One region of the Sinorhizobium sp. KGO-5 genome, then DNA from elsewhere that is predicted to be linked to it. Evidence: riboswitches for the same ligand, from Rfam matches in the RefSeq annotation. Region 1 holds a riboswitch; the other holds the start of a gene.
The links. Region 1 has a riboswitch for cobalamin ahead of BHD07_RS18230 (ABC transporter substrate-binding protein). Riboswitches for the same ligand answer to the same signal wherever they lie in the genome.
Positions count from the first base shown of each region.

Region 2: linked by a shared signal. The riboswitch ahead of BHD07_RS06200 (aromatic ring-hydroxylating oxygenase subunit alpha) and the one ahead of BHD07_RS18230 (ABC transporter substrate-binding protein) in region 1 are both predicted to bind cobalamin.

Region 1 covers NZ_BDIZ01000003.1:899,704-914,183, forward strand. Annotated here, with positions in the region: gene BHD07_RS18190 (elongation factor G) at 1-1,229, shown strand, start outside; gene BHD07_RS18195 (hypothetical protein) at 1,354-1,881, opposite strand; gene BHD07_RS18200 (alpha/beta fold hydrolase) at 1,958-2,785, opposite strand; gene BHD07_RS18205 (GlxA family transcriptional regulator) at 2,934-3,923, shown strand; gene BHD07_RS18210 (hypothetical protein) at 4,474-4,872, shown strand; gene BHD07_RS18215 (TAXI family TRAP transporter solute-binding subunit) at 5,146-6,090, shown strand; gene BHD07_RS18220 (TRAP transporter permease) at 6,202-8,316, shown strand; gene BHD07_RS18225 (DUF1850 domain-containing protein) at 8,313-8,687, shown strand; cobalamin riboswitch at 8,850-9,079, shown strand; gene BHD07_RS18230 (ABC transporter substrate-binding protein) at 9,249-10,316, shown strand; gene BHD07_RS18235 (FecCD family ABC transporter permease) at 10,313-11,356, shown strand; gene BHD07_RS18240 (ABC transporter ATP-binding protein) at 11,353-12,153, shown strand; gene BHD07_RS18245 (class I SAM-dependent methyltransferase) at 12,157-12,945, shown strand; gene BHD07_RS18250 (hypothetical protein) at 13,370-13,768, shown strand; gene BHD07_RS18255 (PPC domain-containing DNA-binding protein) at 13,955-14,401, opposite strand.
Region 2 covers NZ_BDIZ01000001.1:1,305,822-1,320,301, reverse strand. Annotated here, with positions in the region: gene mcpU (methyl-accepting chemotaxis protein McpU) at 1-1,301, opposite strand, end outside; gene BHD07_RS06230 (crotonase/enoyl-CoA hydratase family protein) at 1,596-2,348, opposite strand; gene BHD07_RS06225 (acyl-CoA dehydrogenase) at 2,358-4,139, opposite strand; gene BHD07_RS06220 (transporter) at 4,332-5,321, shown strand; gene BHD07_RS06215 (BA14K family protein) at 5,336-5,755, opposite strand; gene BHD07_RS06210 (glycoside hydrolase family 25 protein) at 6,014-7,075, shown strand; gene BHD07_RS06205 (hybrid-cluster NAD(P)-dependent oxidoreductase) at 7,077-8,177, opposite strand; gene BHD07_RS06200 (aromatic ring-hydroxylating oxygenase subunit alpha) at 8,174-9,418, opposite strand; cobalamin riboswitch at 9,532-9,734, opposite strand; gene BHD07_RS06195 (DUF6656 family protein) at 10,055-10,648, shown strand; gene BHD07_RS06190 (L-threonylcarbamoyladenylate synthase) at 10,714-11,688, shown strand; gene BHD07_RS06185 (FAD-binding oxidoreductase) at 11,735-13,168, shown strand; gene BHD07_RS06180 (DUF1217 domain-containing protein) at 13,209-14,480, opposite strand, start outside.

The sequences.
Region 1 (14,480 bases):
GCCACGAGGCGCCGCGCGCTGAGGCGCTGAGAAAACGCCTTGCCGCGGGTGCCGGCGTCGACGAGGCGACGCTCCTCGCAGTCAGTTTCCATGCCCATTATCGCCAGAGCGTCGGCAAGACGGTTCTTGCCCGCGCTCTCCAGAACGGAGTGAAGCAGGGGGCGACGCTCGGCGGCGGAAGTCTCGGCGCTCTGCAGGATCCCGCAAGCGGCCGGCCCATCGGTTCGGGCGTGACCGAGGCGGGCCAGCTCTTCGGAGCGGTCAAATCCGACCACCTGCCGGTCCCCTCGCTGTTGACGGCCGGCGCGGCCCTCGCTCCGCCCGACTGGACGACCCCCCCGAACCCCATGCTCGAGCGGATACTGGTGCCGGCGAGCGAACGCGACGAGACCAAGCTTTCCGAGACCCTTGCGAAACTCGCCGAGACAGATCGCGGCCTGAAGGTGATGCAGGAGGAGGGGACAGGGGCGCAGCTCGTTTGCGCCCAAGGCCCGGTGCATCTGCGCGAAGTCTGCAGGACGTTGTCGGACGTCTTCCATGTCGAGGTGAGCGACCGGCCCCCGAGCCCGATCTACCGGGAGACCGTTTCGAAGTCCTCGGACGTTCATTACCGCCATCGCAAGCAGACCGGCGGGGCCGGGCAATTCGCGGATGTGAAGCTCAGCGTCCATCCGAACGGGCGAGGCGACGGATTTTCCTTTGCCGAGACGGTCAAGGGCGGTGCCGTGCCGCGCAATTACATCCCTGCGGTCGAGGCGGGCGCACGCGAGGCGATGGAGAAGGGACCCCTCGGCTTCAAGGTCATCGATGTCGGCGTGCTGCTCACCGACGGCCAGCACCATTCGGTCGACAGCTCGGAATATGCGTTCCGCACGGCCGGCAAGCTTGGCGTCCGGCAGGCGCTGTCGCAGGCCGCCTCCGTCCTGATGCAGCCGGTCTTTCGCGTCGAAATCCATGTCCCGTCGGTCTATTCGGGCAGTCTCGTGCCGATCGTTGCCTCGTTGAAGGGCCAGGTGCTGGGCTTCGATCGGGACGAAGCGGCGAAAGGCTGGGATATCTTCCGCGCCCTTCTACCCGGCAGCGCGCTCGACGACCTGGCGCGCTCGCTCAGATCCGCCACCCAGGGCATCGGCTATTTTTCCAAGAGTTTCGATCATTTCGAGGAACTCTACGGCAAGGAAGCCCAGGCGATCGTCACCGCTCACGGAGCGCCGGCCAACGAGCATTGACCGACAGCACGAAGCGCGCCGTATCGATACGGCGCCTGTTGGGTCATCCCCGGCCTGGAGCGTTCAGCGTTTCCTTGAAACACCGAACGCTCCAACTGAAACTACGCCTGCCGACGGAAAACCGCTACGCACTTTTCCTGGATCTCGGGCGCACGGGCAGCGGCAATGCCGCCCGTCGCGACCCGATGACCGCAGTTGCGCCGAGCACCATGCCTGCCGTCAGCAACAGGGCTTGCGCAGCGACGAAGGGCGCCTCGGTTTGCGTCGGCGCCAGCGGCTGCAGCACCGGAACCTTGAGGAAGCTCTGCACGACAAGAACGAAGAGGTTGAGATAGAGCGCGAATGTCGCGCTCACCACATAGGCCGGCCGCGCCCAGCCGCGGAGCGTCAAGGCATAAAGCGCGGCAAAGGCGATGACGAGGGTGAGGACGGAAATCGCTCCGACCACCAGTGCGGGCGTGATCCCGCTGAAGGGAAAGAGGAAGCCGGTGATGCTGGTGGCCGCGGTGGTGACGAGGAAAACTGCGTGCCAATGGCCGAGCCAGCGGCCGGCGGCGAGCGCCGGCAGGGCGACGAGGCCGGTTCCGATTCCGATCAGACTGACGGCGACGTGCACGGCGAGAAGGGTCTCGATGGACATTCCGGGGATCATGGCGCATCTCCTGGAGGCAGGGGGACGAAGCTGGGGGGAGGGCGACGGCACCGCCGCCGCCCCGCCGGCGTTGAAATCAAGCTTCGATGAATTCGAGCAGGTCGGCGTTGAAGCGGTCCTGATAGGTCTGCGTCAGGCCATGGTCGGCACCCTCGTAAACCTTCAGCACGGCATGTTTGACGATCTTGACGGTCGAAAGCGCCGAGGCGCCGATCGGCACGATCTGGTCGTCGTCGCCGTGGAGGACCAGGGTCGGCTTGTCGAACTTCGCCAGGTCGGCATTGAAGTCGCTTTCCGAGAAGGCGCGGATGCTGTCGAGCTGGCCCTTGAGGCCGCCCTTCATGCCCTGCAGCCAGAAGCTCTCGCGGATTCCCTCCGAGATGACGGCACCCTCGCGGTTGTAGCCGTAAAAGGGGATCGTCAGATCCCTGAAGAATTGCGAGCGGTCGTCGTAGGTGCCCTTGCGAATGCCATCGAAGACGTCGATCGGCAGGCCGCCGGGGTTGGCCTCGGTTTTCAGCATGAGCGGCGGCACCGCGCCGATCAGCGCCACCTTCGCCACGCGCCCGGTGGCGTGCCGGCCGACGTAGCGGGTAACCTCGCCGCCGCCTGTCGAATGCCCGACAAGGATCACGTTCCGCAAGTCCAGCGCCTCGATCAGTTCGGCAAGGTCGTCGGCGTACTGGTCCATGGTGTTGTTGTCCCACACCTGGTCCGAGCGGCCGTGGCTGCGGCGGTCGTGGGCGATGACGCGGTAGCCCTTGTTTGCAAAGAAGACCATCTGCGCATCCCATACGTCGGCCGTGAGCGGCCAGCCATGGGAGAAGAGGATGGGTTGAGCATTGCGCGAGCCCCAGTCCTTGTAGAAGATGCGGGTGCCGTCCCTGGTGGTGATCGTAGCCATTTTCTTCATCCTTTCAGCCGGTTGGAAGACTGCCGGGTGGGGTGCCGTACTTGCCGCGCCCCGTGCTTGAAGATTTAGGCCGATTGCGAAATGATCGGGATTGGCGGATCGGACATTAGGCGGGCCGAAACCGACAAAGAGGGGCGACATGGCGAATGGACGAGCACTGCCAGCGAGAGCCGAGATCGGCCTCATGCTTTATCCGGGTTGCCAGATGGCGATGGTCCACGGCATGACGGATCTCATCGGCATAGCCGGTCAATTCTCCGCCGAGCGCGGCGGACCGGTGGCGCGAGTCAGTCATTGGCGGCTTCAGGACGACGACTGTCTTGCACGATGTTTCGACACCCATCCCGAACTCGGGTCCCGGCAGGCGCCGGAGATCCTGCTTGTCCCAGGCCGGCTGACGGGACCGATGGAAGCAGAGGAGGCAGCGCCCTATGCGCGCTGGCTGCTCGACCGGCATGCCCAGGGGGCGACGCTGGCATCGACTTGCGGCGGGACTTTCGTGCTTGCGGCGACGGGCCTGCTCAAGGGTCGCCCGGCGACGACGCACTGGCTGTTCGCCAATGCCTTCCGCGATCGTTTCCCCGACGTCCGGCTCGATCCGGACAAGATCGTCATCGAGGACGGGGACCTCATCACAGCCGGCGGCCTCATGGCGTGGACGGACCTCGGCATGCGCCTCGTGGACCGCCTGTTCGGTCCGACGGTGACGGTCGAGACCGGGCGCTTCCTGCTCATCGATCCGGCCGGACGCGAGCAGCGGCACTATTCCAGCTTTTCGCCGCGTCTCAATCACGGTGACGAGGCGATCCTCAAGGTGCAGCATTGGCTGCAGGCGCGCGAGGCCCGCGCCGTCAGCGTCGCGGAGATGGCCAAAGTGGTGGCGATGGAGGAGCGCACGTTCCTGCGCCGTTTCAAGGCGGCGACCGGTATGAAGCCGATCGAATATGCGCAGCATCTGCGCGTCGGCAAGGCGCGTGAGCTCCTGGAGTTCACCAAACGCTCGGTCGAACAGATTGCCTGGACCGTCGGCTATGAGGATGCTGCGGCTTTCCGCAAGCTGTTCCATCGCATCGTCGGGCTGTCGCCGGGCGACTACCGGCACCGTTTCGCCGTAGCGGCTGCCGGATAGTCTGCGCGCAGGACGGCGGCGTGCCGGCGTCGCTTCTTTCGCGCCCGCGGCTGCGGAACAAATTTTCGTCTGAAGAATTAACAGGTGTCGCTTCTGTCCCCCAGCGACATTCAGGACCCCAACCTGTTGCAGTGCCCGCGTCATCCCCTGCGCGGGCACTCGCATGTCTGCGAAACTATTCCCCGCCCGCCCTCGGTTGACGACGCAAGCGGGACCCCGCAAAGCGGCGAGGCCCCGCCTGAAGTGTCGCTGAAAAGATCTAGGTCCTTGTATAGGTGGGAAGCCAGGAAGCTAGAGTGCCATCCGCGCCCATCTATAGGACCTTGGTCCGACCCCCTAAGGGCAAAGGTCCTAGGCCCGTTGCCAGCTGAGTCTCAGGGTACATATTGCAGCATTCGCGCCGCGGGAGCCCGGAGCGGAACAGTGTGCGGTCTGCCGCCGCCATGTCTGCTCTGGCTCCTTGCACGATCACGTTCCATGATTTTGGGTCGACGGGGCCTAAAGTCATCGTGATCTCGGCAGGGGAACAACTCAACGATGGATCTCTCCCATGGCATTGTCGAACTACGGACGGAACAACACTGTCTCTGAAACCTGTTTCAGGACGCTCACCCACCCGTTGACGAACCTGATCTGCATTATCGTGGCCGTGTCGATCGCCGTTTTCGCGAGCGTACCGACAGGCATTCCCCCATACGTGCTCGCGCCGATCGGCTTCATGCTGGTGATCCTGATCGACCCTGCAGAAATTGCATCTAGATTGAAGGCGCGCTCCGCAAGACGGGACGCCACGGTTGGCCGCTCGGAATCGGCCGCCGGAGGCTGGCAGGCCAGGGGAGACGGTTGGAGCCTGACATTCCAACGCAAACACGGCCTGACGAGAGGAGCGGCTCGGTCGAATATCGCCGCCGCTGCAAGGGGACGCGCGGCCGATAGCTGCCGCCGCTGAAATCCTACCTAAACGCCAAGCGCCGCGCGTCGCCGGACGCGCGGCGCTTGCGCAGGAATTTGTCCGAAGCCAGCGGAAGGCGGATTGTCGCCGATTGCTGCGGGGCACCGGCAAGATCCGCCTGCATCGGCGAAGTTGTCGATTGCGCTTCCACAAAATCAATCATTTAGAGTTAGCCGATCTCTTGCTAGTGTAACGCCGCGGCCCCTTTCCGGAGGAACGGTCTTCCGCGCCAGATTTGAATGATTGGGAGGAATCTCTGTGAATCGAACATTGAAACGCGCCGCCATCGCGGCGATCGCAAGTGCGTCCCTCGCCCTTTCCGCGGCTTCGACAGGCGCAGCCGAGTTCATCAACGTCCTGACTGGCGGCACTTCCGGGGTGTACTACCCGCTCGGCGTCGCGCTTTCGAAGATATATGGCGATGAGATCGAGGGCGTACGCACGCAGGTGCAGGCGACCAAGGCTTCGGTCGAGAACCTCAACCTCTTGCAGCAGGGGCGCGGCGAGATCGCCTTTTCGCTCGGCGATTCGGTCAAGCTTGCCTGGGAAGGCAATACGGATGCCGGTTTCAAGGCACCGCTCGACAAGCTGCGCGGTATCGCCGCCATCTATCCGAACTATATCCAGATCATGGCGTCGAAGGAGTCGGGCATCAAGACCGTCGCCGATCTCAAGGGCAAGAGCCTTTCCGTCGGCGCACCGAAGTCGGGCACGGAATTGAATGCCAGGGCGATCCTCGGCGCCGCAGGCATGAGTTATGACGACCTCGGCAAGACCGAATACCTGCCCTTCGCCGAATCGGTGGAGCTGATGAAGAACCGGCAGCTCGATGCGACGCTGCAGTCGGCCGGCCTCGGCGTCTCTTCGTTCAAGGATCTGGCGACGTCGCTCGACGTGCAGATGGTCGCAGTCCCCGAAGAGATCGCCACCAAGCTCGGCGCGCCCTACATCGCCGCGACCGTCCCCGCCGGCACCTACCAGGGGCAGGACAGCGATGTGCAGACGGTCGCCGTCGTCAACTTTCTCGTCACCCATTCGGAGGTTTCCGACGAAACCGCCTATCAGATGACGAAGCAGCTCTTCGAGAACATCCCCGCCCTGACGGCGGCTCACAAGGCGGCGGAGAATATCCGCATCGAGGATGCGCTCAAGGGAATGCCTATTCCTCTGCATCCGGGGGCGGAGCGTTACTACAAGGAAAAGGGTCTGCTCTGACCCATGTCGCCCGAAACCGTAAAGCGGTTTCAAAGCGACAGGCAGACACCCTGAAGCGCGTCGCGGAATTCGGTTGAATGCGACGGGCTTCAGGAATTCAGGGGAGGAATCATGATCCACAATACCAATGAACAAAGCGCAACTGCGTCGGCCGAACTGCACCGGCACGACGCGTTGACCCGGGCGTTTCCGGCGACATGGGACGGACGGATCCTGTTTGCCATCGCGCTTGCCTTTTCAGTGTTCCAGATCGCCACCGCGGCGCATCTCGTCGATTTCGCGAGCCAGATCGTGCGCGTGGTGCATGTCGGCTTTGTCACGGTTCTCGTCTTTCCCCTGTTGGCGACGCTCGCAGGCCACGGCACGGTTGCAAAAATCATCGCCTGGAGTCTTGCTTTCCTTGGCGCGGCGGTCGCCTTTTACCAGTGTTACGAATATGCGGAACTCTTGGTGCGTGCCGGCGATCCACTGCCGCGCGACATCGTCTTCGGGGTCGTCGCGCTCGCCGTCGTCTTTGCCGCAGCCTGGGCGCTGATGGGGCCGGCTCTGCCGATCATTTCCGGCGTGTTCCTGGCCTATTGCCTTTTGGGTGAGTATCTGCCGCCGCCGTTCGATCACCGCGGCTACGACTTTTCGCAGGTGATCGACCATATGGCCTATGGCACGGAAGGCATCTACGGCATCCCGACCTTCGTCTCCTCGACCTATATTTTCCTTTTCATCCTGTTTGGCGCCTTCCTCGAAAAAGCCGGCATGATCCGGCTCTTCAACGATGTCTCGTTGAGTTTCGTCGGCGACAGGCGCGGCGGACCCGCGAAGGTCGCGATCATTTCTTCGGGCCTGATGGGCACCATTTCGGGTTCCGGCGTCGCGAATGTGGTCACGACCGGGCAGTTCACCATCCCGCTGATGAAAAAGTTCGGCTATCGAGCGGCCTTTGCAGGCGGCGTCGAGGCAACGGCCTCGATGGGCGGGCAGATCATGCCGCCTGTCATGGGCGCGGTCGCCTTCATCATGGCCGAGACGCTCGGCGTCGAATATTACGAGATCGTCAAGGCGGCGGTCATACCGGCGATCCTCTATTTCGCTTCCGCCTTCTGGATGGTCCATCTCGAAGCCGGCAAGTACGGGCTGCTCGGCCTGCCCAAGGACCAGCTGCCTTCGGCCAAGGCGGCAATCCTCGAACAATGGCATCTGATCCTGCCGCTCGCCGCGCTCGTCTGGCTGCTGTTCTCCGGCTATACGCCGCTTTTTGCCGGTACGGTCGGCCTGGCCTTCACCGGCCTTCTGATCCTGGGCAGTTCGCTCGCGCTCGGCCTTCCCGCCGGTGTCATACGCATCATCTTCTGGGTCGGCCTCGGCCTCGTGGCGGCCGCCTTCTTCCAGTTCGGCATCGGCGTGATCGTCGCAGCGCTGGCGCTGCTGATTGCCGCCAACGCCTTGCTGAAAGGCGGCCGGGAGACCCTGGTGATATGTCGCGACGCCCTTGCCGAAGGGGCCAAGACGGCCCTTCCGGTGGCGATCGCCTGCGCGCTCGTCGGCGTGATCATCGGTACGATGACGCTGACCGGAGCGGCCAATACCTTCGGCCAGTTCATCGTCTCAGTCGGAGGCAAAAGCCTGTTTCTGTCGCTGCTTCTGACCATGGTCACCTGCCTCGTGCTCGGCATGGGCATACCGACGATCCCGAACTACATCATCACCTCGTCGATCGCCGGGCCCGCGCTTCTGGAACTCGGGGTACCGCTTATCGTCAGCCACATGTTCGTCTTCTATTTCGGGATTCTTGCCGATCTGACGCCACCGGTGGCGCTTGCCTGCTTCGCGGCAGCACCGATCGCGCGGGAAAGCGGGCTGAAGATCTCGATCCAGGCGATCAAGGTGGCGGCGGCCGGTTTCGTCATCCCGTTCATGGCCGTTTATTCGCCGGCGCTGATGCTGCAGGATGGCGGCGCGATGGCCGCATCGGTGGGCTATCCGGCTGCCGTCGCCTATATCGTCGTCAAGACCGGTCTGGCGATCGCGCTCTGGGGTGCCGCCGTGGTGGGCTTCGCCGCAGTCCGGCTCGGGGTTTTCGAGCGGGTGCTCGCGGCCGCGGCCGCCTTCACGTTGCTGGCGGCGCTGCCGATCACCGATGAACTCGGCTTTGCACTCTCCGCGCTCTTCGCCTTCGTGATCTGGCGGCGCGCCCGCCAGGCTGGCCGGCAGACGGCGAAACCGGCATGAGCGCGCTTGCCTGCATCATCGGCGGCAAGGCTGTCGCCGTTGCTGCGGGTGTCTTCACCCTCGGCTGGACCCATTCGGTCGAGAAGACCGAATGGCAGGAGCGTTGGGCCGTCACGGCCGAGGGTCTCGTTCTCGAGGAGGCGCGCGTGCAGGGTTCGGGTGCGGGAATGGAGCCGGGAGACAATGCCCGTCGCCAGGGCCGCTGGTGGGTCTGGACGCCCGACCTGCCGCCGCTTCCCGAGCTGGTCCTGGCCGCCTCCGGAGCGACCGTCTCCGGCTGGACGCTTTGCGACGCCGGCGGCTGCCGCGAACTCGCGGCGCAAAGCCGGGAACCAATCGTCCTGCGGCCATGCGATGGCCCAAAGCCATAATGGCCGATGCCGATCTGGCGGCACCGGTTGAAGGCTCATCGGAAAAGTCCGGCGCGCTTATGAAATGTTATTACATAACTTTTTGTTGACGAGCGTAATAACATAACATATTGAACCCCTATGCAGCGGCGTCGCGTTTCACCTTGACCGGAGGCTGCATTCTAAATTAACTGAGCCTGACGGTTCCCCTACCCGTGAGGTGGAGGGGATTAATAGGGAACACGGTGCGGACGACCCAAAAGGGACCAAAACCGTGGCTGCCCCCGCAACTGTAAGCGGATCGTCGTTCATCCTCGTGGCGCCCAGGCGCCAGCCACTGCGCGTTGCGCGGGAAGGCAGATGAGCGATTTCTGTCCGCGAGCCAGGAGACCTGCCGTCAAATCAGATCCAACGTCACGGGCGGGGATGCCCGGAACAGGAGCAAGCCATGACCATCTTTCGCGCCTTGCGGCGCACGCTTTCGTCAGTTTCCCCGAGATCCAGCCGTCACACGTCCGATCGAACCCGATCGGCAGACTGACGATCACGGCCGTATAGCGGCCTCACATTCGGGGACTATTCATGAACAGCTTTTGGAAACGACCGCTCATTGCGGGTCTCATCACCTTTTCCGCAGGCGCAGCGGCTCTTGAACGTCCCGCCTTCGCTGCCGAGACGATCTATCCGTTGACACTCGAGAACTGCGGACGGCAGATCACCTTCGACAAGACGCCGACGCGCACCGTCTCGATCGGCCAGAGCAGCACCGAGATCCTCTATCTGCTCGGCCTTGCGGACAAGGTCGCCGGCACCGCCCTCTGGGTCGGCCCCGTCCTTGAAGGTTACGAGGAGGTCAACGCCAAGGTCGAGCGCCTGGCAGACAACGATCCGAGCTTCGAAAGCGTGCTTGCCAAGAAACCGGACATGGTGGCGGTGCAATTTCAGTGGCAGGTCGGCCCGGAAGGCGTGGTTGCGCGGCCGGAGCAGTTCGAGGAGCTCGGCATTCCGGTCTACACATCGCCTTCGGATTGCACCGGCAAGGAGAATTCGGCGGCGAGCGACGGCGTGCGCCGGCAGGTCTTCACCATGGATCTCGTCTATCGGGAAATTCGCGAGCTGGCGCAGATTTACGATGTTCAGGACAAGGGCGAGAAGGTCGTGGCCGAGCTGAAAAGCCGAGAAGAGGCGGCGCGCGCCAAGGTCGCCTCGGCCGGGGGCAAACTCTCGGCGGTCTTCTGGTTCTCCAGCGCTGCCGATGCCGACCCCTATGTCGCCGGCAGGAACGGCGCACCCGGCTACATCATGGCGGCGCTCGGCATCGAAAACATCATCGACACAGAAGACGAATGGCCGACGGTCGGCTGGGAAACCATCGCCAAGGCCGAGCCGACCATGATCGTTGCCGGTTCCATGGAGCGTCGACGCTACCCGCTCGACAGCCTCGACGCCAAACTCGAATTCCTGAAGACCGATCCCGTGGCGAGCCTCATGCCGGCAGTCGCCAAAGGCTATGTGTTCGACATGGATGCGCAGGCGATGAACCCGACGATCCGCACGATCGAAGGAATCGAAGCGCTGGCGGATGCCATCGCCGAGGCCGGACTTGCGCCCAAGGCTGGGCCGGCTTCCAAGGGTGGGTTCGGCAAGTGAGCCGCGTGCTGACCCTGGCCGGGCGAACGGGGACGGGACGCGTCGGCGCGGCCATCGCCGCGCTCGTGATCCTGTTCGCGGCACTCTGGATGGGCGCTGCGATCGGCGAAACGGCGATCCCGTTCAGGACGGTTGCGCAGACAGTCGCGAATCGGCTGTGGAACGCCGGCTATCCGCTGGCCCCGATCGACGAGGGCATCATCTGGAGCTACCGACTGAGCCGGGCGGTCGTGGCCGCTTCCTGCGGGGCGGCGCTTGCGCTCTCCGGCGCCGTGCTGCAATCGCTGCTGCGCAATCCGCTCGCCGATCCCTATATTCTCGGCATCTCCGCCGGAGCCTCGACGGGGGCGGTCAGCGTCGCCATCCTCGGTGTGGGTGCCGGGATGCTGACGCTGCCGCTCGGCGCCTTCATCGGCGCGCTGGTCGCTTTCGTCCTGGTGAGCCTGCTGGCGGTGAAGGCCGGCCGCGGCACCGCGGCGATCATCCTGGCGGGTGTGGCGGGGTCACAGCTCTTCAACGCACTGACCTCCTTCATCGTCACCAAGGCGGCCACGGCCGAGCAGGCGCGTGGCATCATGTTCTGGCTGCTCGGCAATCTTTCGGGCGTGCGCTGGCCGGATGCCTGGCTCGCCGTGCCGGCGACGCTTCTCGGTCTCGTCGTCTGTCTCTGGCATGCCCGTCCCCTCGACGCGTTTACCTTCGGGTCGGAATCGGCTGCCTCGCTCGGCATCTCGGTCAGGCGAACCTATTTCGCGCTTGTCGGCGTCTCGGCGATGATGACTGCGGTGATGGTATCCATCGTCGGGTCGATCGGTTTCGTCGGCCTCGTCATCCCCCATGCGGCCCGCATGCTCGTCGGCGTCCGCCACGGTGTCCTGCTGCCGGCAGCGGCGCTCATCGGCGCCGTGTTCATGATCCTCGCGGACATACTGTCGCGCGTTCTCATTCCCGGCCAGGTCCTGCCGATCGGCGTGATCACGGCGCTCGTCGGCGCTCCGGCCTTCGCGTTGATACTCGGACAAAGGAGGGACCGCGCATGACGCTTTCGGCGCGCGGGGTTTCATGGTCGGCCGGCGGGGTGGACATCCTGAAGGAGGTCTCCCTCACGGTCGAGACGGGAGAGTTCCTCGGCATCATCGGCCCGAACGGTTCCGGCAAGACGAGCCTGATGTCGCTCATATCGGGCATCCGCAAGCCGAAGAAGGGGGAGGTGCTTCTGGACGGTTCTCCGATCGGGACGCTCGGCCGCCGCACGGTCGCGCAAAGGCTCGCTCTGGTCGAGCAGCAGGCCGAGACCGGCGAGAGGATCACCGCGCGCCAGGCGGTAGAGCTCGGCCGCACACCCTATCTCGGGCCGCTTTCGCCCTGGTCGCCGGAGGACGATGCGATCGTCGAGGCGGCGCTCGAAAACGTGGATATGGCGCATCTTGCCGATCGCCTGTGGCACACGCTCTCCGGCGGCGAGCGGCAAAGGCTGCACATTGCTCGGGCGCTGGCGCAGCAATCGAAGATCCTGCTTCTCGACGAGCCGACCAACCATCTCGACATCGGCCATCAGATCAGCCTGCTCGACCTCGTTCGCCGCCAGGACCTGACGGTGGTCGCAGCGCTCCACGACCTCAACCACGCCGCTATGTTCTGCGATCGGATTGCGGTGATGCAGGCCGGCCGGCTGGTGGCGCTCGGGCCCCCGCGGGAGGTACTGACGGTCGAGCGCATCCGCGCGGTGTTCGGGATCGAGGTCGAGGTCGAGCACGACTTCGACGGAAGCTGCTCCATCCGCTATCGCGCCAGACGCCCGCGTCCGCTTGCCGCAATCTCCGCCGTCGGAACCTGACCCATGGACATGCGCAACCACCACCTGAAGGAAGATATCCGCGAATACTGGTCGAAGCGGTCGGAAACGTTCGACCTCGCCTTCGGCCACCGCATCCCGCCGGGACCGGAGCTCGACGCCTGGGCGGCAGCGATGCGCAGCGCACTCGGGGCGAGGCCGCTGAAGGTTCTCGAACTCGCCTGCGGGACGGGGGAGGTGACCAACGTGCTCCTTTCGCTCGGCCACGAAGTGACGGCGCTGGATTTCTCCGAGGCCATGCTCGCGGTGGCGCGGCGCAAGCACGCAGGGAACGACAGGGTTCGTTTCATTCTGGCCGATGCCGAGCACACGATGGAGCCGGACGAGACCTATGATGCCGTGGTCTGCCGGCATCTCGTCTGGACGCTGACGGAGCCGGAGCAGGCTTTCGCCGAATGGTTCCGCCTGCTGAAACCGGGCGGAAGGCTGCTCGTCTTCGACGGGGACTGGTCGAAGCCGACGCCGCTCGGCCGTCTGGCGTCTTTCGCGGTGGCTGCCCTCGAGCGGATCATCGGCCATGACCCGCATTACGACGGCGCCATGAGCGAACGCCACGCAAAGATCATGGAGCGTCTGCCCTTTGGCGATGGCCTCACCGTCGAAAGACTTCTTCCCTTGATCGAAGAGGCGGGATTCCAGAACATAGAGTTGCCGTCCCGCCGCCCGATCGCGGCGGCCCAGCGCAGGAATGCCGATCTCAGAAACAGGCTGAGGACATTCTTCTACCGCAGGTTCTTCCTCGTCTGCTCGCGGCCTTCGGGAGATTCACTTTGAGTTTATGACGGCTGCCGCGGGATGGACAATGGCGTTGAAGCTCTGGTCGGTTTGTCGGCACGCATGGTGATGCGCTTGAATTCCATGAGTACCGACCGTGCGTCCGCTGCAAAGTGCTACAGCGACATTTGCGCGTCTCATATGACGCGCGGCGCTGTAGGAGGCCTATCGGAGGGCTGCAATCTCTCTTTTTTCCTCATGCCTGTGCTCGTCACAGGGATGAGAGCAGCGCCGCGTCCGCGGCGCGGGAAGCGTTCTTTCAGCCCAAGGACTTGGTCTGGCTGGATTCCTGTGACATGCACAGGAATGAGGGGGCCGGGGATGTGCGGCCAATTTCACCCTCGAAAGGAACTCCCGGCCCCCGGCCGCCGTTTCCGGGTTGCTGTCTCTGACAAGTTGGGACCCAGACACGGAGGATGAGCATATGGCACAGGAAAAGCGACTCGGATCCACCATACCGCGCGGCGTGGTCGATACGAAGAACGGATCGGTAGGCGTTCCGGACCAGGCAAGCATGGAAGAGGAAGTCAGATCGTTGCGCGAGCAGGTCAATGCGCTGACCGAAAAGCTCTCCGATCTCGGCATCTATTCCGGCAGGGCCATCGCGGATACGGGCCGCAGGGCCGGCGAGATGGCAAGGGAACATCCCGCCTGGACGGCGCTCGCCGTAGTCGGTCTTCTGGGGCTGCTCATTGCAGGAACCAGCCGGCCCTATTGGCATTCGCGAAGCTCCTCGCGCATCGAGGACCTGATCGCCGATATCGAGGATCGGCTGAGCGATCTGAAGGGCCGTTATTGGTCAAGCGGCTGGCGGCCCTGGTGAAAATTGGACCCGTCCTGCCGGAGACAATGTGCGGTCCATGGAAGGGCGCGCTGCCGCCATCGGGAGATCGGCGGCATGGTTTGCGAGGAACCGGTCGGTTTCTCGCTCCTTCGGTCGCCGTGAGGTCGCCGGCGCGTGCCGGCCAGAAACAAGCGCAACCCGAGTTCGAGCGCGAAAAGCTGAACCTCATTCGGCGTCGAGGTCGATGAGCGCTATCCCGAGTTCCGGTCGCTTGCGCCGGCGCAATCCAGTCGGGCTTTCGCGAATGATGACCTCCAGGGTCGGACGGACGCGACCCTCCAGAAGGTGCCCGCCACGGGTCGACCCGTCTTCCAACCCCAGAACCGCATGCAAATGCAGGCTCGGGCGGCCGGCTTCGTCGCGGGCAATGTCGCCGATCGCGCTCAGAACTTCCGATTGCTCGGCTACGGGGATCTTCCTGTAATTTCTGCTTTCGACACGGAAGAAGCCCACCGTCGCGCTGCTGAAGGCGCCGATCGCCGTCACCGATGCGCCGGCGATGCCCGCCTGCGCTGCGAAGGCCGAAATGGCCGAGAATGCTTCGTCGCCCTCCTCGAGTACGAGAATGAAGGTGCGTTCGCTCGCGTCTTGCGCCAAAAGTTTCTGCTTCATCAATTCGTCCTCGTCTCAGCCCGAACCTGTACGACGGCGATCTGTTCCGGATTCAGCGAAGCGCCGGATCGTTCATCCC
Region 2 (14,480 bases), on a different contig from region 1:
ACGGCGCAAAGCGCGTCGTGCAGCTTGGCGACCGAATTGTTGAAGTCTTCCCGGAGGCGATCCAGGCGATCGGCAAAGGGACTGCCGATCCGATAGGCGAGATCGCCGTCGGCCAGCCGTCCGAGACCCGTTGCCAGCGCATCGACCGCATGCTGAACCTCGGCTGCATCGCGGGTCTTCTGCGCCTCGCGCTCGAGGCGCTCGCGCTCCGAAAGCGACCGGTTGGATTCGGCCTCGTCTTCCAGGCGCTTCCGTTCGACCGCATTGGCGCGGAAAACGGCGACGGCCGCCGCCATCGACCCGATCTGGTCGCGCCGCTCCTCACCCGGAATCGTAACGTCGAGACTGCCGGCTGCGAGCTTCTCCATGGCGCCGGTCATGTCGGTTACCGGACGGATGACGAGGCGGCTCAGAAGTGTGGCGAGGAAGGCGATCATGGCGCCGACCGCCAGGATCGTGGCGATCGTCGCGGCGACGCGGAACTGGCTGATCGCCGAATAGGCGACATCCGCATCGAGCGCGAAGCCGACATACCATTCGACCGACGGGAGCCCCTTCACCGGCACGAAGCTCACGAGCATCGGCTTGCCGTCGAGCTCGGTGTGCATGATCCCGGTGCCGATCGCCGGCGTATCCGCCGGGAAGGCGTCGGCGAGCGTCTTCGTCACGAGCTTGGCATTCGGATGAACCAGTATCTGGCCATCCTTGTTGGCAAGGAACGCAAAGCCTTCGCCGCCGACATCGATGCCGTTGACCATGGAAACGAGGGCCTTCAGCGAGAAATCGCTGCCGGTCACACCGTAAAGCTTGCCTTCGTGCTTCACCGGCACAGCGGCGCTGATGATCAGGTCGCCGCTCGACGCGTCGACATAGGGTTCGGTAAGGACGCGTGCATCGGCTTTCACCGCCTGCTGATACCAGGGGCGCTGGCGCGGATCGTAGCCGTCGGGCATTTTCGAATCCGGCCAGATCATGAACCGGCCGCTCTCGTCGCCGACATAGGTGGAGATGAATTCGCCGGTCAGCACGTCGTTCTTCAGGACGCCCTGAATGGCCGCTTCGTCAGCCACCCGGCCGGCAGCGTCCGCCGCCATCGCGGTCAGCGTCACACGGCCGTTCAGCCAGTTGGCGACGCTCTGCGCCGCCTGATTTCCGGAGGAAGCGATATCCTCCTCCACTGCTTTCGTGGTCGTGGCGCGCTGGAGACTGTCGATATAGACGGAAAAGCCTGCAAAGGCGCCGACGACGACGCAGGACGCGGCAACGAGAATGCGCGTCATGAGATTCGATCGTTTGGACAAGGTGGGGCTCCCTGAAAGAGGCGGCAACGCCGCCGGGATGAGCTCGCGATGATCTTCCCGGGCGCGACGGATCGGCCGCTGAGCGACTTGAAGGACGGCGGGAAAACGATGGGACATGCCGCAAAGGCGGAGCCGGCAATGCTTCATGCGGCCGGGGGTCTCGCGTGCCGCACAATTCCTGCGGCGCCGAGGGAGACCTACTGCGGCTGGACGCTAGCGGGAGCTATTTAAGAAGCGATTAAAATTGATCCATGCAAAGTCGCGATGGCTGGAAGCGACCTGGCGAATTGCCGCCTACCGGCGCATGAAGGCCTCGAACGCGGCGCGCGCCTCGGCGCTTTTCAATTGCGCGGCAAAATGCTTCGCCTCCTCCTCGATCCGGGCAAGCACATCGCTGCGATCGCCGCGAATGAGGTCGCGGGCGATGCGCAGCGCTTCCGGCGGTTTTTTTGCCAGGCGCGCTGCAGCTGATAGCGTTTCCTCCTCGACGGCGGTCTCTTCCACGATCTTCCAGATAAGCCCCGCCTCGCGTGCACCGGCCGCGTCGAGCGGCTCGCCGGCAGCAAGCAGGGCAAAGGCGCGCTGATGGCCCATGATGCGCGGAGCGCTCAGGCTCGAGGCCGCTTCCGGAACGAGCGCCAGATCGACGAACGGGGTCTTGAACACCGAGCGGGCCGAGGCGACCGTCAGGTCGCAATGGAGGTGGATCGTCGTGCCGATGCCGATGGCCAGTCCGTCTACGCCGGAAACGATCGGTTTCGTCGCGCCGGCAAGCGCCCGCAGGAAGTCCAAAACCTCGTCCCCCATGCTGCCCCCCATGGCGAAGGCGAGGAAGTCGGCCATGTCGTTGCCGGCCGAGAAGCACCCTTCCGTTCCGAGGAATGCCATCGCGCGGATGGCGGGATCCGTTCCGGCAGCGGTCAGCGCCTCCGTCATCCTGGCGTACATCTGGCGCGTGATGGCGTTCTTCTTCTCCGGCCGATTGAAGCGGATAAGCTGAACGCCGGGATAGGCTTCCGGCCGTTCGACGAGCACGTGGTCGGTCATGGGTTTCCCTCAGTCGAGTATGGAACGGGCTGCGGCGAGACTTTCCGCCCCGTTGACGACACGGTCCTTGAGCGCGCTCGTCTCCGAGAGCAGGTTTTCCGCTGCGAAGCGGCAAAGCGCAACGCGCCGGTCCTGCCGCCCGTCACCGGCTTCGGCAAGGCCGCCTTTGGCGAGATAGACTCCGGTCAGCACGAGGCCGAACAGGCGCTGGTAGGCGGTCGCGCCGGCGAGCGCCTCGGCGAGCTTTCCGTCGCGAAGCCTCGAAAGCAGCCAGTCGGTCGCCCCTTCGAGATCCGCAACCGCCGCATCGAGCCGTGCGGCCGTCTCGCCGAAGCCTTCCCTGTTCGACGCGGCAGCGGCAGCGGCGACCTCTCGGAGTTCGGCGATGAAGCCGCGCACCTGTGCGCCATCGGAGAGCGTCAGCTTGCGGGTGACGAGGTCGATCGCCTGAATGCCGTTGGTGCCTTCGTAGATCGGCGCGATTCGGGCGTCGCGGAGATAGCGCGCGGCCCCGGTCTCCTCGATGAAGCCCATGCCGCCATGGACCTGAATGCCCATCGAGGCGACGTCGACGCCGGCGTCGGTGGCGAAGGACTTGGCGATCGGCGTCAGCAGGCTCGAACGCTCCTGCCAGTGGCGGGCTCCCTCCCCTTGCGCGGCATGCGCCATGTCGACGGCGTGGGCGCAGGCATAGGCGATGGCGCGCGATCCCTGCGTCAGCGCTTTCATCGTCAGCAGCGTGCGGGCGATATCCGGATGCTCTATGATCGGACTCATGCCGTCGCCGCTCCACCCCGGCGCGCGGCCCTGCGTGCGCTCCTTGGCGTAGGCGATCGCTTTCTGGGTGGCGGCCTCCGCGATGGCGACGCCCTGCATCCCGACCGCGAGCCGCGCATTGTTCATCATTGTGAACATGCAGGCGAGACCGCGGTTTTCCTCACCGATCAGATAGCCGATCGCCCCCTTCTCGCGGCCGAATTTCCCGTCGCCGTAGATCATGGTGCAGGTCGGCGATCCGTGGATGCCGAGTTTGTGCTCCAGCGAGTGGCAGAAAACGTCGTTGCGCTCGCCAAGCGTACCGTCCTCGTTGACGAGGAACTTCGGCACGAGAAACAGCGAAATGCCCTTCGTTCCGGATGGCGCATCGGGCAGCCGCGCGAGTACCAGATGGACGATATTGTCGGTGAAATCGTGCTCGCCCCAGGTGATGAAGATCTTTTGCCCCACGATGCGATAGGTGCCGTCGCCGCGGCGCTCGGCGCGGGTCTTCAGCACGCCGAGGTCCGAACCGGCATGCGGCTCGGTCAGGTTCATGGTCCCCATCCATTCGCCCGAAACCATCTTCGGCAGGAAGGTCGCCTTCAGAGCGTCGGTGCCGTGCTTCTCGAGCGCTTCGATGGCGCCCATGGTAAGCGTCGGCGCAAGGGCGAAGGCCATCGAGCCGCTGTTCCACATTTCCATGGCGGCGACGTGCAACATGTGCGGCAGGTTCTGCCCGCCGAAAGCTTCCGGAGCCGTCAGGCCGTTCCAGCCGCCGGCGATCCAGTTGCGGTAAAGCTCCCGCCAGCCCTCCGGCGTCTTGACGGCGCCATCGACGAGCCGCGATCCCTGCCGGTCGCCCGCCTCGCCGAGCGGCGCCACCTCTTCCGAGGCGAAGCGCCCGGCCTCGCCGAGGATCGCGTCCACAAGGTCGTCGCCGAGTTCGCCGAACGTCCCGGCGTCGAGCACCTCGGACAGGCCGGCGACGTGTTTCAGGGTGAATGCGATCTCGTCGACCGGTGCCTTGTACATGGTGCTCCTCCCTGCATCCGCCGCCGTCCGCAGCCGGCGCCTATTAGATGCGCAGCAGACTAGTCATTTTTACGTGAACGTCAACGTCAACTCGCCACGGGCGGCTGGCGGTTACGGCCAGGGAAACTGTAACAAAACTGTCATGGGCCGCGAATAGAAGCCGACTCGACCGCTCCGGGCCGAGGCACTCCGATGAACCTGATTTCACCCGAAATACCGGGCCTCGTCTGGGCCTACCGGTTCGCACCGGGCGAAAGCCGGTGTCAGCGCATAGCTGCCGATTCGCCCGTTGAAAGCCTTAAGGCAGGTGAAGACTGGGTCTGGTTGCACCTCGCGCTCAGCGACGCGCGCACACCGGCGCTGATCGAGCGCATCGGCAATCTTCCGCAGGAGGCAATCGCGACCCTTACGAGCCACGACACGCAGGCGGCGATCACGGTCGCGGATGACGTCGTGCACGGCACGCTGGTCGATTTCGAGCGGACATTCGACGCGGTGACGCAGACGATCGGCTGGCTTCATTTCGCCGTCAGCGACCGGATGATCATCACCACGCGCCTGCATCCGCTAAGGAGCATCGACCGGGTGAAGGCGGCCGTGGAAAAGAGCTCCAAATGCAGCCGCCCGATCGATCTCTTCGAAATGCTCGTCGTCGAGTTCCAGCGCACCCTGATCACGCTGGTGCTCGAATTGACGGAGGAATTGAACATCATCGAGGACCATGTCTATGGCGAGGCGGGACACAGGAAACAGCCGGGGCTGGCGCCCTTGCGACGGACCGTCGTGCGGCTGCACCGGCACTTAAGGACCGTGCTCGCCCTGCTGCGCCGGGCCGGGGCACTGGAAGAGGATGAGGTGCCGCCGGGCTTCATCGACGTGACCGAGAGGCTCTCCGATCGGCTGGAATCCGTCGACCGCGATGTGTTCGCTCTTCAGGAACGCGCACGGCTGCTGCACGAGGAAATCGACAGCAAGATTTCCTCGGAAACGAACCGCCATCTCTATATCCTCTCGCTGATGACAGCCTTCCTTCTGCCGCCGACGCTGGTGACCGGCTTTTTCGGCATGAACACGGGGGCGCTACCCTTCTCCGAGGGCAGCGGCACCGTTTTTGCGGGAATGTTCATTGCCTTGTCGATGGGCGTTGCCTGGCTCGTGCTCAAGCGCATCGGCATTATTTGAGCGAAGCGGACCGATCAGCTATAGGGAGAATAGCACTGCCGGCGGGGCCCGTTATAGGGCTGATAGCTGTTGTCGTAAGCCCTGTAAGAGCGGTAGCGATCATAGCACCATTGGACATGCCGGCTGCCGTAGCGCACCGGCGGGCGAACGGCGGGACGACGCTCGATCACGATGCCGGGTCGGAAGGCAGCCCCCGGGTACCACCAACCGCGGTAATAGCGGTAGCCGGGCCGCTGATAGCGGTACCCACGATAGCCGTTATAGTAATAGAAGTCGCCATACCGATAATAACCGCGCCGCGGCGCGTACTGAACGTCCGTGACGGCGCTCTCGACGGCAACCCGCGGGGGCAGAGGCGTGAAAGCCTGAGACGGCACCGCCGATGCCGCCAGCGTCATCGCTGCAAGCGCGCCCGAAAGCCATTTCAGTGACATCATTTCCTCCTGCCTTCGATTTCATGTACAACCGGCCCTTGCAAGGGCGACATACCAAGACTAGGGCAGAAGTCGCCGGAAGCAACCATCGCGCGCGGATGCAGCAAAGGAAAAATCTCGCCGTCGATACAATCCTGGGCGGAATCGGGCCGTCGACTTTGCCTCTTGAGGTCGGTGTACAGAAGCGTCCGCCTCGCGCAGATTGAGGCCGGGGCTGAGATTTACGACCTCTTAACTCTAAGTCGGCAATCTCAGAGAATGGAAAAGCGGGGAATCTCGATCATAGGGATGATCTTGCGCCTGGCGGTCCTCATGGGCCTGACCTTCGCGGCGGCGAACGCACGCGCGAGCGAAGTGGAGCCGTGGAAAGAGCGGCGGAACGCCCTCATCGTCGACGCTTACGAGCTGAACAGCATCGACTGGGAAGCCATGCTGAAGGACAAGCGGATAGCGGGCTTCATCGCGAAGGCTTCCGACGGCCTGCCGGAAAGCTACACTTGTACCGGTGACCACGGCGGCGATACGGTTGCACATTGCAAGACGATGTGGCGCAAATATGCGGTCAGCCGGGAACTCTATCAGACGCGCCGGATGATCGCGCGCTCGCATGGCCTGCTCTGGGGCGCCTATCATCTGGCAAGGCCCGGCAACCCCGTCGATCAGGCGAACCACTTCATCGACTATGCCGATCCGCGCGACGACGAGCTGATGGTGCTCGATATCGAAGGGATCGATCCGGAAAAATACATGTCGCTCGAAGACGCAGCAATCTTCGCCGGCCATGTGAAGGCCCGGACGGGGCGCTATCCCGTCCTCTATACCAACCACGCAACCGCGAAACACATTGCCGCCAACCGCTTCAAGCATCGGCTTCTAGCGCGTCTTCCGCTCTGGTATGCGCGCTATAAGCCCGATATCCGCAAAGTCTTTCCGATGGGAAACTGGGACCGCTACGCGCTCTGGCAATTCTCGTCGGCGCATAATTGCGGAAAGAAGCGTTGCCCCTATCGGGTGCCCGGCACCCTCGACGATATAGACGTGAATGTCGCAGCGATGAGTGCATCGGCACTGAAGAGAGTCTGGCCCCATGGCGCGCTTCTTCCGGAGAAGCCGCCGGTGCTCACCGTTATCGCCTCGGCCACCGTCGGCACGATCCCGGCGTTGAATGCGAGTGCAACGGCCGCTCTTTCGCGGCCGCTGGTGATAAGCCGCGCCGAGGCGGAGAGCGGATCAGGGGCGGGCGCCGACGAGACGGTTACCGGCTCCATCGCCGTCAGGGCCGCCGAGGCACGCCTGCCCTACCAATCCGAGCGGCGGTAACTCAGGCCTCGATCTGGACGTCGCTTGTCGGCCGCGAACAGCAGGCGAGGATGTAGCCCTCCTCGATCTCATCGTCGAGAATGCCGCCATTGTGGTTCATCTCGACATCGCCGGCGATCTTCATCACCCGGCACGTTCCGCAGATGCCGCCCTCGCAGGCGGCCCCGATCCTGACGCCGTTGGCCCGGGCCGTCTGCAGAATCGTCTGGCCGGGAACGGCGGTCGCCTCCTTGCCGCTCATGGTAAAGGTCACCCGCGCCGCACCGGCCCCGGCATCGGCCGCCGGCCCCGCCCGAATTGCAAGCTCCTCGGCCGCCGGCGCCGCGGCGGGCTGGAAGCTCTCCTGGTGATAGCCGGCCATGTCGAAGCCCGCCGATTCCAGCATTGCCCGAACATTGCCCATGAACGGCTCGGGCCCGCAGCAGAAAACGGTTCTTTCCACGAAATCCGGTGCGAGCATCGGCAGCTTCGCCGCGTCGATGCGCCCGCGCAGACCATGCCAGCCATGCCGCGCCTCATGCCCCTCCACGAGGAAGCCGAGATTGAGCCGCGGCATCTGACGCGCGAGAACTTCGAGCTCCGTTCTGAAGAGGAGATCGTCCGGGCGGCGGGCGCAGGAAATGAAGGTGACATCCGTTTCCGGTGCGCAGTCGGCCATCCAGCGCGTCATCGACATCATCGGCGTGACGCCCGACCCCGCCGAAATGAAGAGATACTTTTCACCGGGATGACGGACGAAGCTGAAATCGCCGAGCGGCCCGAACGCCTTGAGCATCATGCCCGGTTTCAGATTGTCGAACATCCAGCGGGTGCCGATGCTTCCCGGCTGCGCCTTGACCGTGACCGCGACCGAAAGCGGGCGCGAGGGCGAGGATGACAGCGTATAGGTGCGCATCACCGGCTCGGCCGAGACGGGCAGTTCGAGCGTCACGAACTGCCCGGGCAGGTAGCGGAACCAGGCCGGCTTGTCGGAGCGGAAGGTGAAAGTCATCACGTCGGCGGCTTCGGCTACGGCCGACGTGCACTCCAGCATGTGCTGACGGTCTCTCCAGGGATCGAGCTCGTCGAAATGGTGAAAGGAGCGAGGCATTTCCATGGTCATGCCACCCGCGAGAGCTGCGTGGCCCCGCCCTGAAGGCGGTCCAGCATGAAGTTCGAATACCACTCGACGAACTGCATGACGCCGCCCTCGTGTTCGGCCGAATATGGACCCGGCTCATAGGCCGGCGAGCGGATCCCGAACGCGTTTTCCTCGACGATCTGCCGGTCCTGGTCGTTGGTCTCCGTCCAGACGTGCGTCAGCTCGTCTATCGTATAGTCGACGCCCTCCACCGCATCCTTGTTGACCAGCCATTTGGTCGTAACCTGCGTCAGTTCCGGCCCGAGCGGCAGAACGCGGAAGGTGATCGCATGATCGCCCAGAATGTGGTTCCACGTCGTCGGATAATGGAAGAGGAGCAGCGTGCCGATGCCATCGGCGTCGAGCCCGGCAGAGAGCTGCCTGCGTACGGCCTTCTGTCCGGACATCGTATAGCTCTCGGCGCCGTTGATCAGGGGCATTCTCGTCATGCGGAACTGGCCGGTGGGCGCGATCCTGAAAGCGCTCGGAAGGCCCGCCGCCTCGCATTTCTGCCAATGGGCGCCGATTTCCGGGTCGTTCATCGCCCCCTGGACACCGGTGACGGTCGGCGCTTCGGGATAGGTACGGCAGAGTTCCGGATGATTGGCGGCGCAGTGGTAGCACTCGCGATTGTTCTCCCAGACCAGCTTCCAATTGCCCTTCTCGACGATCGTGCTCTCGAAGGCGACCTTCGTTTCCCCGAGGCGGTGCGGCGCGAGATAGGCCGCGACCGTCTCGCGGAACGGCCGGAAGTCCATCGGCTGTTCGGCAAGGCTGATGAAGATGTAACCGCCGACGGTTTCGCAGTGGATCGGCTTAAGACTGTGTTCGGCCGGGTCGAAGCCCTCAGGCATCTGCCGCGCGAAGAGCAGGCGGCCGTCGAGCTCGTAGGTCCACTGGTGGTAGGGACAGACGAGTTTGGCGGATGAGCCTTTGTGCTGCGTGCAGACGCGCGAGCCGCGATGGCGGCACGAATTATGCAGTGCCCGCACCGCGCCCTGTCTGTCTCGCACGATAACGACCGGGTAATCGCCGACCTGCACCGTGAAATAGTTCCCCGGCCGCGGGACTTCACAATCATGGCCGATGAACAGCCAATCCTTGTACCAGATCTGCTCCAGGTCCTGGCGATAATAATCAGGATCGACGTAGAAGGCGCGGTCGAGGCTGTAGCCATCGCGACGGGTCTTCAGCTTGCGCAGCATTTCGGTCTGAATTTCCATGCCCTTATCCTCGTTTTCCGCCGTTTCGGAGAGGCAGGACTGGAACCCGCGCCGGCCGCATGGACCCGCAACGCAATTGGCTCCGATCCGGCTGCCCGCCGCAACCAGCTACGGTCTGTTTCTGCTTCAAGGCTGGTTTCCGGGCTCTGGAGCTGTCCGCAAGGGACCTGCCCGGCGCCTTCCCGGACGCTGTGTCCAGTGGCCTTCTGCCGTGGCTGTTCGCTCCACCACCGTTGCGGGGGCAGCGCCGGGATTTGACCGGCTTCCCAATTCTCCGCCTTCCCTTCGAGGCAGCACCTTGAGTGTCCTCATCTAAGCCTGAGGGCCGGTCCGGCAACTGCCAATAGACGACATCCGATTCCAGAAAGACGACAGCCATTCGCGGCGCAATCGGCACTATTGGCAGACGGATATTGTCCATAACAAACAAGGAAGTAGGTGAATCTCCGCGCAGCCGGCGGATTTTTCGGCAGCGCCGTTCATGGCGCGAAGGCGACTGGCCATTTTACGACACGGCCCACCGACACAAGGTCTGATCGATGCCCGCACGGCCGCAAACGAACCAATTCGTTAACTGTGATGATTTACGTTCGCTACCATCAACCCGCTTTCGGACAGGATGGCGCGACGACGCCCATGGCAAAACTCCGATATTACGACGCTGCCGACAAGGCGGCCGCACCGGCGAAAGCCAAGGCTCACACCGAGTTCCTGCGGACCGGCCGGATCGACAGACGCCGGTGGATGGCGAACGAGCGTCAGTATCTCAGTTATGCCGAGGTTGCGCAGCGAACGGCGCGGAAGCTGACGACGGCGGGCGAGACGACCCACAGCCGAATCAACGGGTTTCATGCCTCGATGCAGTTCCCGAAGATGGTCTTCCATCGCACGCTCGCCAACAGTCCGCATCTCGGCTACTGCCACGTGACCGCCGCGAAAACCTGCCTCGCCAAGGGACATGAGATCACCTGGTCCTTTTATCTCGCGAACTTCTTCTGCGACCTCGGGAACGAGACCGATTTCTTCGACCGGATCCAGCCGGGCTATTCGCGCATGTATTTCGCCGTCGCGATCGAGCCCAATGCCGGCGAAGAGCGGATCGTCGTCAACCGCAACGTGCGCGGCAACGGCCTGATTTTCCGGACGCAGGATCCGAAGGTGGCGCTGAAGAACGTGCTGATGCTCGGCGCACGCGACGAAGCCTTGCGGCGGATCATTCGCAGCCTTTGACCAAGAAAATCGTTCTGTTTTTGCAATCGCTCCGTTAAGGAAGCGACGGAAAGGATCAGAACGCCATGGCCGAAATCATCGACACGCGCATCGAACCGGAGCGGGCAATCGAGACGGCTTGCGCAGTTCTTTCGGACGGGGAACCCGTGGCGATCCCCACGGAGACCGTATACGGCCTTGCCGCCGATGCCACGACCCCCGATGCGATCAGCCGCATCTACGAGATGAAGGGGCGGCCGCGGTTCAATCCGCTGATCTGTCACGTCTCCGATCTGGCGATGGCGGAGGCGCATGTGACCTTCGATCCGGTCTCGAGACGTTTGGCCGAGGCTTTTTGGCCTGGCCCCCTCACGCTGATCCTGCCGCAGCGGCGGGAAAGCACCGTGCACACGCTCGCATCCGCCGGTCTCGATACGCTCGGAATTCGGATGCCCGACGGCTTCTCGCGTCGGGTGATCGCCCGGTTCGGACGGCCGTTGGCGGCGCCGAGCGCCAACACCTCGGGCAAGATCAGTCCCACCAGTGCGGCCCATGTGCAGGCGGATCTCGGCTCCAGGCTGAAGCTCATCCTCGACGCAGGCCCGGCCGCGATCGGCCTGGAATCGACCATCGTCAAGGTCGAGAGCGGAAGGCTGCGGCTGCTGAGGCCCGGGGGGCTCGACGCGGCAGAGATCGAAGCTTTGACCGGTCTCGCCATCGAGCGTCCTGAGACCGCCGGCGCTGTCATCGAGGCGCCCGGCATGCTCGCCTCGCATTACGCTCCCGGTGCCGCTGTGCGGCTCGATGCCGATGAGGTCCGGAAAGGAGAGGCCCTCATCCGCTTCGGCGGAAAGGCACTTCCCGGTGAAGGCGATGCCGCGATCGTCCTGGATCTCAGTCCGGGCGGCAGCCTGCGGGAAGCCGCGGCCAATCTTTTCGATTATATGAAAAAGGCGGATGCCAGCGGCGCCGCGACCATCGCTTTCGGCCCGATCCCGAGCGTGGGGCTCGGCGAAGCGATCATCGACCGGCTGCAGCGCGCGGCCGCGCCGCGGGGCTGATGGCCACCGGCACGCTTGAAGCAACCACGTGATCCGAGGCAGGGCCATGACCACCATACTTCCATCTCCCGAACTCATCGCCTCCTTCGTCGACATCGTCGGGCCCGGCAATGCCCTCACCGCACCCGCCGACACGGCCCCCTACCTGGTCGAGTCCCGCGGGCTCTATCACGGCACGACGCCGCTCGTGCTCAGGCCCGGCTCCGTCGAGGAAGTTTCGCTGGTCATGCGGCTTGCGAGCCAGACCCGAACGGCAGTCGTGCCGCAGGGCGGCAATACCGGACATGTGGCCGGCCAGATTCCGCGCGAGGGCAGAGCCGACGTGGTCCTTTCCCTCGAGCGGCTGAACCGCATCCGCGACATCGACCCGGTCGGCAACGTGATCGTAGCCGATGCCGGTTGTATTCTGGCGGATATCCAGAAGGCCGCCGATGACGTCGACCGGCTTTTTCCCCTGTCACTCGGCTCGGAAGGCTCCGCCCGGATCGGCGGCAATCTTTCTACCAATGCCGGCGGCACTGCCGTGCTTGTCTATGGCAATATGCGCCAGCTTTGCCTGGGGCTGGAGGTCGTGCTTCCGACCGGGGAGATCTGGAACGGGCTCAGACGCCTCAAGAAGGACAATACGGGCTACGATCTGCGCGATCTTTTCATCGGTGCCGAGGGAACACTCGGCGTCATAACCGGCGCCGTTTTGAAGCTCTTCCCGAAACCGCGGGGTCACCAGGTGGCTTTTGCCGGCCTCAGAAGCGTCGAGGACGCACTGGCGCTTTTCGATCGGGCATCGAGCCTCTGCGGGCCGGCCCTGACGGGCTTCGAACTGATGCCGCGGCTCGGCATCGAGTTCACCACTCGGCACATCGCCGGCGTGAGAGATCCGATGGAAACGACGCATCCGTGGTACGCGCTGATCGATATCTCCACCTCGGATACCGCCGAAAGCGCGGAGCGGATGGTGCAAGACCTTCTCGAAGCGGTCATCTCCGACGGTCTCGTCGAGAACGCCGTCATCGCCCAGAACGAAGCGCAGCGCAGAGCGCTCTGGCACATGCGCGAAAGCATGTCGCCGGCACAAAAGCCCGAAGGCGGCTCGATCAAGCATGACGTTTCGGTCCCGGTATCGAGCATTCCGGCCTTCATGACGGAAGCCGATGCGCTGGTCTCCAAGGCCATTCCCGGCGCACGCATCTGCGCTTTCGGCCATATGGGCGACGGCAATATCCACTACAACATCTCCCAGCCCGTCGGCGCGGACAAGCAGGGCTTTCTCGACCGGTGGCGCGAGATCAATGCGATCGTTCACGCCGTCGTGCTCAAGCATGAGGGCTCGATATCTGCCGAGCATGGCATCGGCCAGTTGAAACGCGACGAACTCGCGGCGATCCGCTCGCCGATCGAGATCGAGCTCATGCGGCGGATCAAACACGCCTTCGACCCGGCGGGGATCATGAACCCCGATAAGGTGCTGCGCGAGGATTGAGGCGAGTAACGACGCGTGCCGGTCCGGCCGCCGTTAAGCCCTACCCGCCCTTCCTGAGCTGCGACAGTTGGAAGAGCGTATCGGCGCTGATGCCTATATTGCTGCCGCTGCCCGAGAGCACCACCACGGCCGGATCGACTTCCATGTTGTTCTCCAGATCGTAGAGCACGGTGAAGCGCGCGAGGAGCTTCTTCAGCTCGGCCGGATCGCTCAGCTTCTCGAGCTCGAGGTTCTTCTCGACGATCTTTGCCTGCTGGTCGATGTCCATGGAACTGAATTCGTCGGGCAGGCTGAAGATCGTGCGGAACACTTCGGCGAGCGCATCATCGGCCAGGAGATCGTAAGCGTCGACGAGCGAGCCTGCCTGGCGCTCGAAATAGAGTGCCAGGCGGACACCTGCATTGTCCTCGCCGGCCTGTTCTTCCAGCGTCTGGTGCAGATACCGGTCGAGGGTCTCGTAAAGCCCCTGCCGCGTGACGATGACGCTCTTGTCCTCGCGCAGCACGTTGCCGCCGCGGTCGAAATTGAACGAGGTGACCAGGGCGATATAGGCCCCGGAGTTCTGCTGCTGATTGATGAAGCTCTTGGGATCGTCCAGATCGGAGGTGAAGATGTCGCGAAGGAAATCGACGGTGACCTTCTCGGGATCGATGCCGTTTGCCGCGAGAGCGAAATCGACCAGGCGGGAATCGGCCAGAAATTCGTCGAGAGAAGAGAGTTTGGCGACCTCGGCCGTGTAATATTCGGCATCCGCTTTGGCCTTGGTCTTGTCCTCCTCCGAGCCAAAACGGGACTTATTGACGATGTAGGTCTTGGCGGTCTCCTGAATCAGCGTCTCCGACTGCGCCAATGCCGGAACGCCGATGTCGCCCGATGTCGTAAAGTTGAACAGCTGGGCGAGCTTCAGGTAACGCTCGTCCTTCAGCGTGTAGACGAAGCTTTCCGGATCGGTGAGATCGCTGGTCAGCACCCGCTTGATCGTCCGTGCGCTTTCGGCGTCCGGATCGAGGCCGACGGCTTGCAGCGCGAAATCGTAGATCGAAGCCGTGTCGATGAAGTCGCCGACGGACGCCATCTTCTCGACGGCAAGCTTATAGGCGCCGATCGCCTTCGCGTCCGCTGCGTCGTCCTTGTCGTTGTAGCGCGTCATGTAACGGCTGGAGGTGAGTGTCGTCTGTTCCGTGGTCTGCGCCGCATCGCCCGCCGCGAGCGTGCCGTCCGCCTGGAAGTTGAAGGCTCTCGCGAGCGCCTTGTAGTTCTCGTTGCCCTTGCCGATCGTATTGATGTAGCTGTTCGGGTCGTCCGGATCGCT